Regions from separate parts of the Streptomyces sp. NPDC042002 genome, predicted to be linked through region 1. Evidence: riboswitches for the same ligand, from Rfam matches in the RefSeq annotation. Region 1 holds a riboswitch; each other region holds the start of a gene.

Region 1 (3,270 bases):
GGCCGAGGTGTTGTTGCGGCGCACCTTGTAGCGGCGGTGCGCGGCGTTCGACTCCAGGTAGTCGGCCACGATCGCCTCGCGCTCGACGCCGAGGGCGAGCAGGGTGATCGCGATGGACAGTCCGGCGCGGTCCTTGCCGGCCGCGCAGTGCATCAGCGCGGGCACACTGTCCTCGGCCAGCGCGTGCAGCACCTGGGAGTGTTCGGCCGTGCGCTCCTTGATGATCGTGCGATACGAGTTGATCATCCGGTTCGCGGCCTTGCCGTCGCCGAGGATCGCGCGCAGCTGGTCGAGATCGCCGTCGCGGACCATCTTCCAGAACTCGCCGCCGTCCGCCGGGTCGGTCAGCGGAAGGTTCACGTTCCGTACGCCCGGCAGTTCGACGTCCGGGCCCTCCAGCTTCTGGTCCGCGGCATTGCGGAAGTCGAAGATCGTGTGGAGTCCCAGAGAGGAGAGGAACGCGGCGTCGTCCTCCGTGGCGTGAGCGAGGTGGCCGCTGCGGAACAGGTGCCCGTAGCGCACTCGTCGGCCGTCCGCGGCGGGCAGACCGCCCACGTCGCGGAAGTTGCGCACTCCGCCGAGCTCGGGCTCGGTCGACGGGACCTGCTGCGTCACGGGGGCTCCTCCCATTCGGCCGCCGGCGTCGCCGGGCTGGACTCGGCGTCGCTCGTCGGCAGTTGTTCCGGCTCGCGCTCTCGACGATACGACATGGGTTCCTCAGGCAATGAGTTGTCCACAGGCGTCGCCTTCCGGACAGGACCCCTTTGATGATGTTGCTCCATGGGTACGTCCGTTCGAATGCATCGAAGGGTCGGTCACCTCTTCCTGCTGTGCGGACTCGACGGGATGAATCGGAACGAGATGGGGCATTGCCGCATACCGTTTCGTGTGCCGGAATGCGCGGAGGTCCGGATGTGACGGATATCCGTTCGCGTCATATCTGGCTGTTCTGTCCGGATTGGCGCCTTCGTTATAACTGGCCCTGGAATAAGGCACCCTGAGTCGAGTCGCGTGAGGAGCGTCATATTCGTGACGATGCGTTGCTGTCCTCACTTCCCAACCGGCCCGCGTTTCCTGGCGCGTTGAGGGGCCCGAAAGATCGTCATTCCACAGAGGGTGACGGCAATTCCCGCATGGATCAAGAAAGATGAGCGCACGGAAAGCGCACGTAGTTGTCGACGCGCTCTCATCTCGCTTACGTTCTGCCTCAATCCGGACGGACGCCCAATCCTGCCGCCGCCCGGAATCCGCACACTCACCCGTACACGGCAGGAGCGGGGGACCCACAGGTTCCGTGCCTGGTCCGGTCTCCGGAACAGGCTAGGGGTACAGCCGCGCAGCAGCGTGGCCGGGCATCTCCAGCCCGCACCCGACAGCTCACCCCGCAGGCGCCGGAGAGGAAATCGTCATGCCCGCGAAGGGTAAGCACCGCCGTCCCAAGTCCCTCCGTTTCACCCGCTCGATCGCCGTGGCCGGAACCGGTGGCGCCGCACTCGCGCTGCCTCTGATGGGAGCCACGGGCGCCCACGCCGCGACCCCGGCCACCGCCGTGGCGCAGCATGTCGAGAAGGCCGCGACCGCCGCTCCCGCCGCCGAGAAGACCGCCACGACGAAGACGTACGCGGTGAGGTCCGGCGACTACCTCTCGAAGATCGCCGACGAGCAGAACGTCAGCGGTGGCTGGAAGAAGATCTACTCCGACAACCGCTCCGCCATCGGCGGCGACCCGTCGCTGATCCACCCCGGTCTGAAGCTGTCGCTCGGCAAGAAGGCCGCCTTCGCCGGCGGCGCCCACTCGGCCACCCGCACGACGACCTCGGCGCCGAAGACCGACCAGGCGACCCCGGCCACCGAGTCGGCCGCCCCCGACACCGCTTCCGCCGACAACGGTTCCGGCTACACCCTGCCGGTCCAGGGCGGCACCATAGGCACCGGCTACAAGGTGGCGGGCAGCATGTGGTCCAGCGGCTACCACACGGGCGTGGACTTCGTGGTCCCGACCGGCACCACGATCAAGTCCATCGCCGCGGGCACCGTCGTCTCCGCCGGCTGGGGCGGCGCCTACGGCAACCAGGTCGTCATCCAGCACGCCGACGGCAAGTACTCCCAGTACGCCCACATGTCGTCCCTGTCCGTCTCGGCGGGGCAGACCGTGACCGAGGGCCAGCAGATCGGCCTCTCCGGCGCGACCGGCAACGTCACCGGACCGCACATGCACTTCGAGATCCGCACCACGCCGGACTACGGCTCCGACGTCGACCCGGTCGCGTACCTGCGCTCGCACGGTGTCGCCGTCGGCTGACCCGTCGCCCTGAGTTCCAGGCGCTTGCCCCGCTCCTGACCTGACGGCAGGAGCGCCGCCGAAGGCCGGACCCCATGATCCTCGGGGTCCGGCCTCCGGTGTTTTCCGTCACGGGGCGCGTGTACCAGGAAAGTATCCGTCGTCGAGCAATGCGCGCGACCGCGCCGAGCGATTCCCCCGTGACGTTCCGGCCGCTGAGTGATCGATGCTTCAACGTCCCTGATATGAGCCTTATTCCAGAGTTGACCAACGCTTGGCGAGTGGCTTATCTCACCGCCCGTCAACCCTTCCCTACGGTCGCGTAGCTCACATCGAAAGGTGAATCATGGGTCGATGTGGCAGACGATTCGAAGAGTGACGACAGATCAGTGATCGGGTCGTACGTGGCGGTGGGGGACAGCTTCACCGAAGGCGTCGGCGACCCTGGGCCCGACGGGGCGTTCGTCGGCTGGGCCGACCGGTTCGCGGTACTTCTCGCCGACCGGCGACCCGAAGGCGATTTCAACTACACCAATCTCGCCGTGCGCGGCAAACTGCTCGACCAGATCGTCGAGACCCAGCTCCTGAAGGCCAAGGAGCTCGGCCCGGACCTGGTCTCGTTCAGCGCGGGCGGCAACGACATCATCCGCCCCGGCACCGACCCCGACGAGGTCGCGGAGCGCTTCGAGCGCGCGATAGCCGACCTCACCTCCGCCGTCGGCGCCGTCATGGTGACCACCGGCTTCGACACCCGTGGCGTTCCCGTGCTCAAGCATCTGCGCGGCAAGATCGCCACCTACAACGGACATGTGCGGGCCATCGCGGACCGCTACGGCTGTCCCGTCCTCGACCTCTGGTCCCTGAAGACGATCCAGGACCGCCGTGCCTGGGACGGCGACCGACTGCACCTCTCGCCCGAGGGGCACACACGGGTGGCGCTCCGTGCCGGACAGGTACTCGGCCTCGATGTGCCCGCCGACCCGGACCAG
Region 2 (3,270 bases), on a different contig from region 1:
GTGTGGTAGACCTCGGTGCCCCAGCGCAGGGCCTCGGAGAAGGACTCCGCGCCGATCGGGGCGATCATGAACTCCTGGATGTCCACGTTCGAGTCGGCGTGCGACCCGCCGTTCAGGATGTTCATCATCGGAACGGGCAGCAGGTGCGCGTTCGGGCCGCCCAGGTAGCGGAAGAGCGGCAGGTCGGACGCCTCGGAAGCGGCGTGCGCGACGGCGAGCGAGACGCCGAGGATGGCGTTGGCGCCGAGCGAGCCCTTGTTGTCGGTGGCGTCCAGGTCGAACATCGCCTGGTCGATCAGGCGCTGCTCGGTGGCGTCGTAGCCGACGAGCTCCGGGCCGATCTGCTCGATGACGGCGAGGACGGCCTTCTCGACACCCTTGCCCTGGTAGCGGTTGGGGTCGCCGTCGCGAAGCTCGATGGCCTCGAACGCTCCGGTGGAGGCGCCGGACGGAACGGCGGCACGACCCGTGCTGCCGTCGTCGAGGCCGACCTCGACCTCGACCGTGGGGTTGCCTCGGGAGTCCAGGATTTCCCGGGCTACGACGACGTCGATGGACGGCACGAGCATCTCCTTCTGGGATGTGACGCGGGTATGCGGGGCTTGGCAGCCCCGCGGGATGAGCCTATCCGGCCCGAGGGGATCGGCCAGCCGATCGACCACCCCTTGAGCAGAAGTGAGAGTACATATTGTTCCTGAACGGAACAAAAAAAGAAATGAAAAACCCCGCTCCGGTGCGTGCGGGGGAACACGCACCGGAGCGGGGAGCCCGTGGGGACGGGGGCCCTCGGCGGGCCTCCGGAGTGGAGGCCCGGCCTGCGAGGGAGCCATCATGAGCTGTCATTCAGCCGGGGCATCTGGGGCGATGCCGCGCACGGCCGGGACCACGGTCGCCCTCCGCCGAAGGCGACCCCGTCGGGCCGGCGTGCGGCCGCGCTCAGCCGAGGTGCAGCTGCTGGCCCGGGTAGATGAAGTCGGCGTCGGCGACGATGTCCTTGTTCAGCTTGAACAGCTTCTGCCAGCCGCCCTTGACGTGCTTCTTCTCAGCGATCGAGCTGAGGGTGTCGCCCTTGACGACCTTGTACTCGCCGTCACCCTTCTTGACCTTCTTGCCGGTCGGGGTGGTGACGGTCTTCTGGGCGGCGGGGCGCTCCGCGGAACGCGAGGCGGCCTGATCCGTCGTACGGGTGGTGGTGGCGCTCTGCGAGCCGCTCGACGAGGAGGATCCGGAGGAGGTCGACGGGGTCGACGGGGTCGAGGTGCCACCGCTGTACGCGGCGCTCGACAGGCCGGTGCCGCAGGTCGGCCAGGCGCCCTTGCCCTGCGCGGCGAGGACCTTCTCACCGATGGTGATCTGCTGCGACTTCGAGGCCTGGTCGGCGGTGGAGGCGTAGGCGGTGCCGCCGTACGCGGCCCAGGTGGAGGCGGAGAACTGCAGGCCGCCGTAGTAGCCGTTGCCGGTGTTGATCGACCAGTTGCCGCCGGCCTCGCACTGGGCGACGGCGTCCCACTCGGAGGCGGTGGCGGCGGAGGCGTTGCCGGCCACCATCAGCGGGGCGGCGATGGCGACACCGGTGACACCGGCGAGCGCGGCGACGCGGGTGGCCTTGTTCGGACGACGGTGCTTGCCCTTGCTGGAAAACAGCATGGAGTGATCCCCTCACCGACGCCTGCGAGGTGAGCTGTCGGGTTCGGGCCGGTTGAGTTGCCCGGCCGCGTGCCGTCGGTCCCGTCTCCAGGACGTCCGACACGCGACTTAACCCCAAGCCGTTCCCGGGTGTCTCTCAACTCCCGGTCCCGGCGCCTACCTTGGGTCCCCCGCTCCTGCCTACGGCGCATGACGCGACGACTGTTCCCGTACGGCCGCTGGCAGGATTCGGCGTTGTGACCGTCGGGGCCCGCTGTGGCGAGCGGTCACGACCGTAAGCAGTCGATCGGCGGAATATCAAAGACGATCAGGGCTTCTGAGACCCATCTCTCAGTTGCACCAAACCGGACATTCCACAGCGAACCGTGACGTGAACTCCCGCTAGTTCTGCACCGTTTCGGCGGTGACGGCAATGCTCCGACCGGGGACGATGAGGCCGGGACCGGCGTCGGTCGCCCCGCTGTCCGCGGCGGACTGGCCACCCCATCCGCCTTCGAGGCCGAGGACGTCGGAAACGTTCCAGAGGTTCGTGCTGACGTACGAGTTGTCGACGCTGTCGCTCGGGGTCACCGAGGGGCCCGGGGTGCTCGACGCGTGCCGCCCCGTGGCGCTGTCGGCAGGGCTGCCGGTCGCGCTCCCCGTGGCGTCTCCGCCACGATGGCGGCCGGTGCCCGCACTCGCGGTGTCGGAGGCGTTCGAAGAGGCGCCCTTCTGTCCGGACTTGCCCGACTCGTCACTCTTGTCGGTCGCTCGGCTCGAAGCGCTGGGGCTCGGCGAGGCGTCAGGCTTCGCGGTGCTGTCGGTCGCGCCCGAGGAGTCGGCCGAATCGCTCGAACCGGCCAGGTTCGACAAAGGGGATGAGCTGGGCGAAGTAGACAAACCGGATGAGCTGTACGAACCAGCGTCACTCCCGGCGCTCGACGAGCCGTCGGCCACGCCCGTGTCGACCTGGACCCCGGCCGAACCCTCACTGAGCCCGGAGAGCGGTCCGCAGGTCGGCCAGGCCGCGAGGCCCCGGTCGTCGAGCAGCTTCTCGGCGACGGCTATCTGCTGCGAGCGGCTGGCCTGGTCGGCCCTCGGGGCGTACTCGAGACCGCCGTACGCCTCCCAGTCCGCCTGGTCGAGCTGGAGCCCGCCGTAGTACCCGTTGCCCTGGTCGGCGCTCCACGCGCCGCCACTCTCGCACTGCGCCACCCGGTCCCAGGTGGTCCCGTCGGCCGCGCTCGCACCCGACGCGGCGAGCAACGGGATGACGATGGCCGATCCGGTCACCCCCGCGGCGACGACGAGGGCTGGGGCCTGACGAGGGCGACGGTGACGGCCGTTCCCGGAGAGCATGCGGAAGCCTTTCGCGTGACAGCGGGGGACCACCGCGGCTCCTGCGAAGTGCTGAAGCGGAGCCGCCGCGTTGATGGGTGAAGGTAGCCGCACTCGATCACTTGTCACAAGTCGATGCAGTACAGATCACGTGAAGATCACAGATTTGATGGAGCGTCATGTTCCGGTAGCCGGAAGGGTGCCCTTTCCGGTATTCGGAAGAACTCCCTCGACGGGGGTTCCGAAGGGTCGCCGATGAACCGATCAAGCACTATTTGACCGGGGTGAACTCCACAGGAAGCGTGC
Region 3 (3,270 bases), on a different contig from region 1:
TACTCGTCGACCATGACGTGCCGGAAGCGGCGCCGGTAGTGCTCGGCGACGTCCGGGAAGGCGCGCAGCAGATGGACCGTGGTCATGATCAGGTCGTCGAAGTCGAGCGCGTTGGCCTCGCGCAGCCGCGACTGGTACATCGCGTACGCCTGGGCGAGGGTCTTCTCGAAGCCGTCGGTGGCCTGAGCGGCGAAGTCCTCCTCGTCGATCAGCTCGTTCTTCAGGTTCGAGATCTTGGCGCTGAACGACTTCGGCGGGAAGCGCTTGGGGTCGAGGTCGAGATCACGGCAGACGAGCGCCATCAGACGCTTGGAGTCGGCGGCGTCGTAGATCGAGAAGGACGAGGTGAATCCGAGCGTCTTGCTCTCGCGGCGCAGGATGCGGACGCAGGCGCTGTGGAAGGTCATCACCCACATCGCGTTGGCGCGCGGGCCCACGAGCGCCTCCACGCGCTCCTTCATCTCGCCCGCGGCCTTGTTCGTGAAGGTGATCGCGAGGATCTGGCCGGGGTGGACGTTGCGCTCGCCGAGCAGATGCGCGATCCGGTGCGTGAGCACCCGGGTCTTGCCGGAGCCGGCACCGGCCACGATGAGCAGCGGGGAGCCGGAGTGCACCACGGCCGCGCGCTGGTTCTCGTTCAGTCCGTCCAGCAGGGCCGCCGGGTCCACGGCGGGCCTGGGCGCGCCGTCGCGGTAGTACGCGTCCCGGCTCGGCGGCATGTCGAACTTCCCGCCGAACAGATCGTCCGGAACCGGCTCCGGTACGTGATCGTCCTCGGGCGGCGGCGGGTGTTCGTCCTCGTGGGCCGCGGAGGGCTTGAGGTCCGCCAGGAAGCTGTCGTCAAAGAGGCTGCTCATCGCTCTCCGAGTCTAGGCCGCCCCACTGACAGCCCGCCGCCACCCCGGGAACTCGACCGGAACTCGTGACGCGAATCCCGGACATCCGGGCCCACACGACCGCCCATCACCTTTCATGACCGACCTGTCACTCCAGGTGAGGTTCGGCGGGACGCCTCCGCAAGGGAGCCGCCATCACATGAAGGTCACAAGCACCATTGACCCCATATACGGATAGATCAACTCAAACGCATCACATGAGACGGAGTACGCGGCGAAGGTCACGAAAATGTATCGGGCATATCGCACATCAACCTTCACACGGGCCACAACAGTTGGTTAGCGTGCCGGAAGGCCACTCGACCGCAACCGGCGAACCTCGCCGGGCCGAGCGGCCTCCGCCGAGTTCGGTACGCCCACGGGCCGCCGGAGCCGGGGACCCACCGAACTCGGGGTGAATCGGTCCAACCGCCTTGTGGGGCATGGACCGTAGGGCAACCTTCCGGAACCACCCGCCCGAACCCGACAGCTAACTCGGCAGGCGGATGACGGAAGGAGTCGCCTCTCTTGGCGTCGCACCGCAAATGGCGTCCTACGGGTACGCGCATCGCAGGCATACGGACCCCGGCCCTCGCCACGGCGGCCCTCGCCTCCGTGGCCCTGCTCTCCCAGACGGCGAACGCCGCCCCCTCGGCCGAACCCAGACCCAGCGTCGAAGAGGTCTCGAAGAAGGTCAACGACCTCTACCACCAGGCCGAGACGGCCACCGACAAGTACAACGCGACCCGGGAGAAGGCCGCCAAGCAGCGGAAGCGCGTCGACACCCTGCTCGACGACGTCGCCCAGCGCACCGAGAAGCTCAACACCGCGCGCGAGGAGCTGGGTTCGTTCGCCGCGGCGCAGTACCGCACCGGGGCCGTCGCGCCCAGCACCGCGACACTGCTGCTCGCGGACAACCCGCAGGACTACTTCGACCAGACCCAGCTGATGAGCCGTCTGACGACCCGCCAGAAGGCGGCCGTGGACGACTACATCACCGACCAGGCCGCCACCACCAGGAAGCGTACGGAGGCCAGCCGGAGCCTGCAGTCGCTGACCGCCTCGCAGAACGCGCTCAGGACGTCCAAGGCCGCGGTGCAGCGCAAGCTCGGCGAGGCCCGCGGCCTGCTCTCGAAGCTGAACGCCGAGGACAAGGCGCGGCTGGCGGCCATCGAGAAGAAGAAGCAGGAGCGGGCCACGGCCAAGGCGGCGGAGCTGGCACGACAGCAGGCGGCCGCCGAGAAGGCCGCCCAGCGGCAGTCGTCCGGCACCACGACCGGCTCGACGGCCGGATCGACTGCCGGACCGGCGACGGGATCGACGGCCCCGGACTCCTCGTACGCGACCAAGGCGGCCAAGGCGCTCGCGTTCGCCCGCACCCAGATCGGCAAGCCGTACGTCTGGGGCGCCACCGGCCCGGACTCCTACGACTGCTCGGGCCTGACCCAGGCCGCCTGGAAGGCCGCCGGTGTCGGTCTCCCGCGCGTCACCTACGACCAGGTGAACGCCGGCACGACGGTCTCCCTCGCCGACGCCCAGCCCGGTGACCTGGTCTTCTTCTACAACGACATCAGCCACGTCGGCCTCTACATCGGCAACGGCATGATGATCCACGCGCCGAAACCGGGAGCGTACGTCCGCGAGGAGTCGATCTACTACGACGGCACCTCGGCGATCCACAGCGTGGTGCGCCCGGCGTAGTCCGGGGCGCGGGCGACATCCTTCGCGGGGCACGCGCGCGTGGAGCGACTGAAGCTCCACGCGCGTGTGCCCCTCGTTTCGTACGGCACGCACGCGTGCCCCGGCGTTTCGTATCCCACGCGCGCGTGCTCCGCTGTTTTCGTCCCCCACGCACGCGTGCCCGGTGTTTTCGCGCTCCCCACGCGCGTGCCCCGTCGGTAACCGGTCCGGAGATCCCTAGCATCGGGCGCATGCCAGATACACCGGACATGCCGGACACCGCTTCGTTCCGCGCCTGGTGGGCGGGACGGTCGCCCGCCGCCGGAACCGCCGTCATGGCCACCGGCGTCATCTCGATCGGGCTGCACCTGACCGGCTACGAGACCCTCTCCCGGATCGCGCTGGTCCTGGCGTCGCTCGCCTGGCTCGGGCTCGCCGCGGACTTCCTCGTCCGGCTGGCGGGCGACCGGGAGCAATGGGTGCGGCAGGCCGGCACGCCGGCCGGGCTCAACGCGGTCGCGGCGACCACCGTGCTCGGCACCAGGTTCTCCGTACTGGGGTGGCAGGGGCTCGCCGAGGTCCTGCTCGCCCTGTCGGCCGCGCTCTGGCCGATCCTGCTGCTGGCCGTCGTACGGCACTGGCGGCGCCGTATGGCGGGAGAGGTGTTCCTCGTCTGCGTGGCCACGCAGGGGCTCTCGGTCCTCGGCTCGACGAT

What was found. Region 1 has a riboswitch for cyclic di-AMP ahead of ACZ6KY_RS09925 (M23 family metallopeptidase). Riboswitches for the same ligand answer to the same signal wherever they lie in the genome.
Region 2: it holds a riboswitch for cyclic di-AMP, as region 1 does, so the genes downstream of both, ACZ6KY_RS31915 (transglycosylase family protein) here and ACZ6KY_RS09925 (M23 family metallopeptidase) in region 1, are expected to answer to the same signal.
Region 3: it holds a riboswitch for cyclic di-AMP, as region 1 does, so the genes downstream of both, ACZ6KY_RS27115 (C40 family peptidase) here and ACZ6KY_RS09925 (M23 family metallopeptidase) in region 1, are expected to answer to the same signal.

The regions. Positions count from the first base shown of each region.
Region 1 covers NZ_JBVJCT010000004.1:509,619-512,888, forward strand. Annotated here, with positions in the region: gene ACZ6KY_RS09920 (tyrosine-protein phosphatase) at 1-615, opposite strand, end outside; cyclic di-AMP (ydaO/yuaA leader) riboswitch at 1,247-1,406, shown strand; gene ACZ6KY_RS09925 (M23 family metallopeptidase) at 1,409-2,302, shown strand; gene ACZ6KY_RS09930 (SGNH/GDSL hydrolase family protein) at 2,671-3,270, shown strand, end outside.
Region 2 covers NZ_JBVJCT010000030.1:92,885-96,154, reverse strand. Annotated here, with positions in the region: gene eno (phosphopyruvate hydratase) at 1-569, opposite strand, end outside; gene ACZ6KY_RS31915 (transglycosylase family protein) at 937-1,647, opposite strand; cyclic di-AMP (ydaO/yuaA leader) riboswitch at 1,652-1,845, opposite strand; gene ACZ6KY_RS31910 (transglycosylase family protein) at 2,029-2,985, opposite strand; gene ACZ6KY_RS31905 (cytochrome P450 family protein) at 3,236-3,270, opposite strand, start outside.
Region 3 covers NZ_JBVJCT010000022.1:16,859-20,128, forward strand. Annotated here, with positions in the region: gene pcrA (DNA helicase PcrA) at 1-857, opposite strand, end outside; cyclic di-AMP (ydaO/yuaA leader) riboswitch at 1,226-1,395, shown strand; gene ACZ6KY_RS27115 (C40 family peptidase) at 1,404-2,576, shown strand; gene ACZ6KY_RS27120 (tellurite resistance/C4-dicarboxylate transporter family protein) at 2,807-3,270, shown strand, end outside.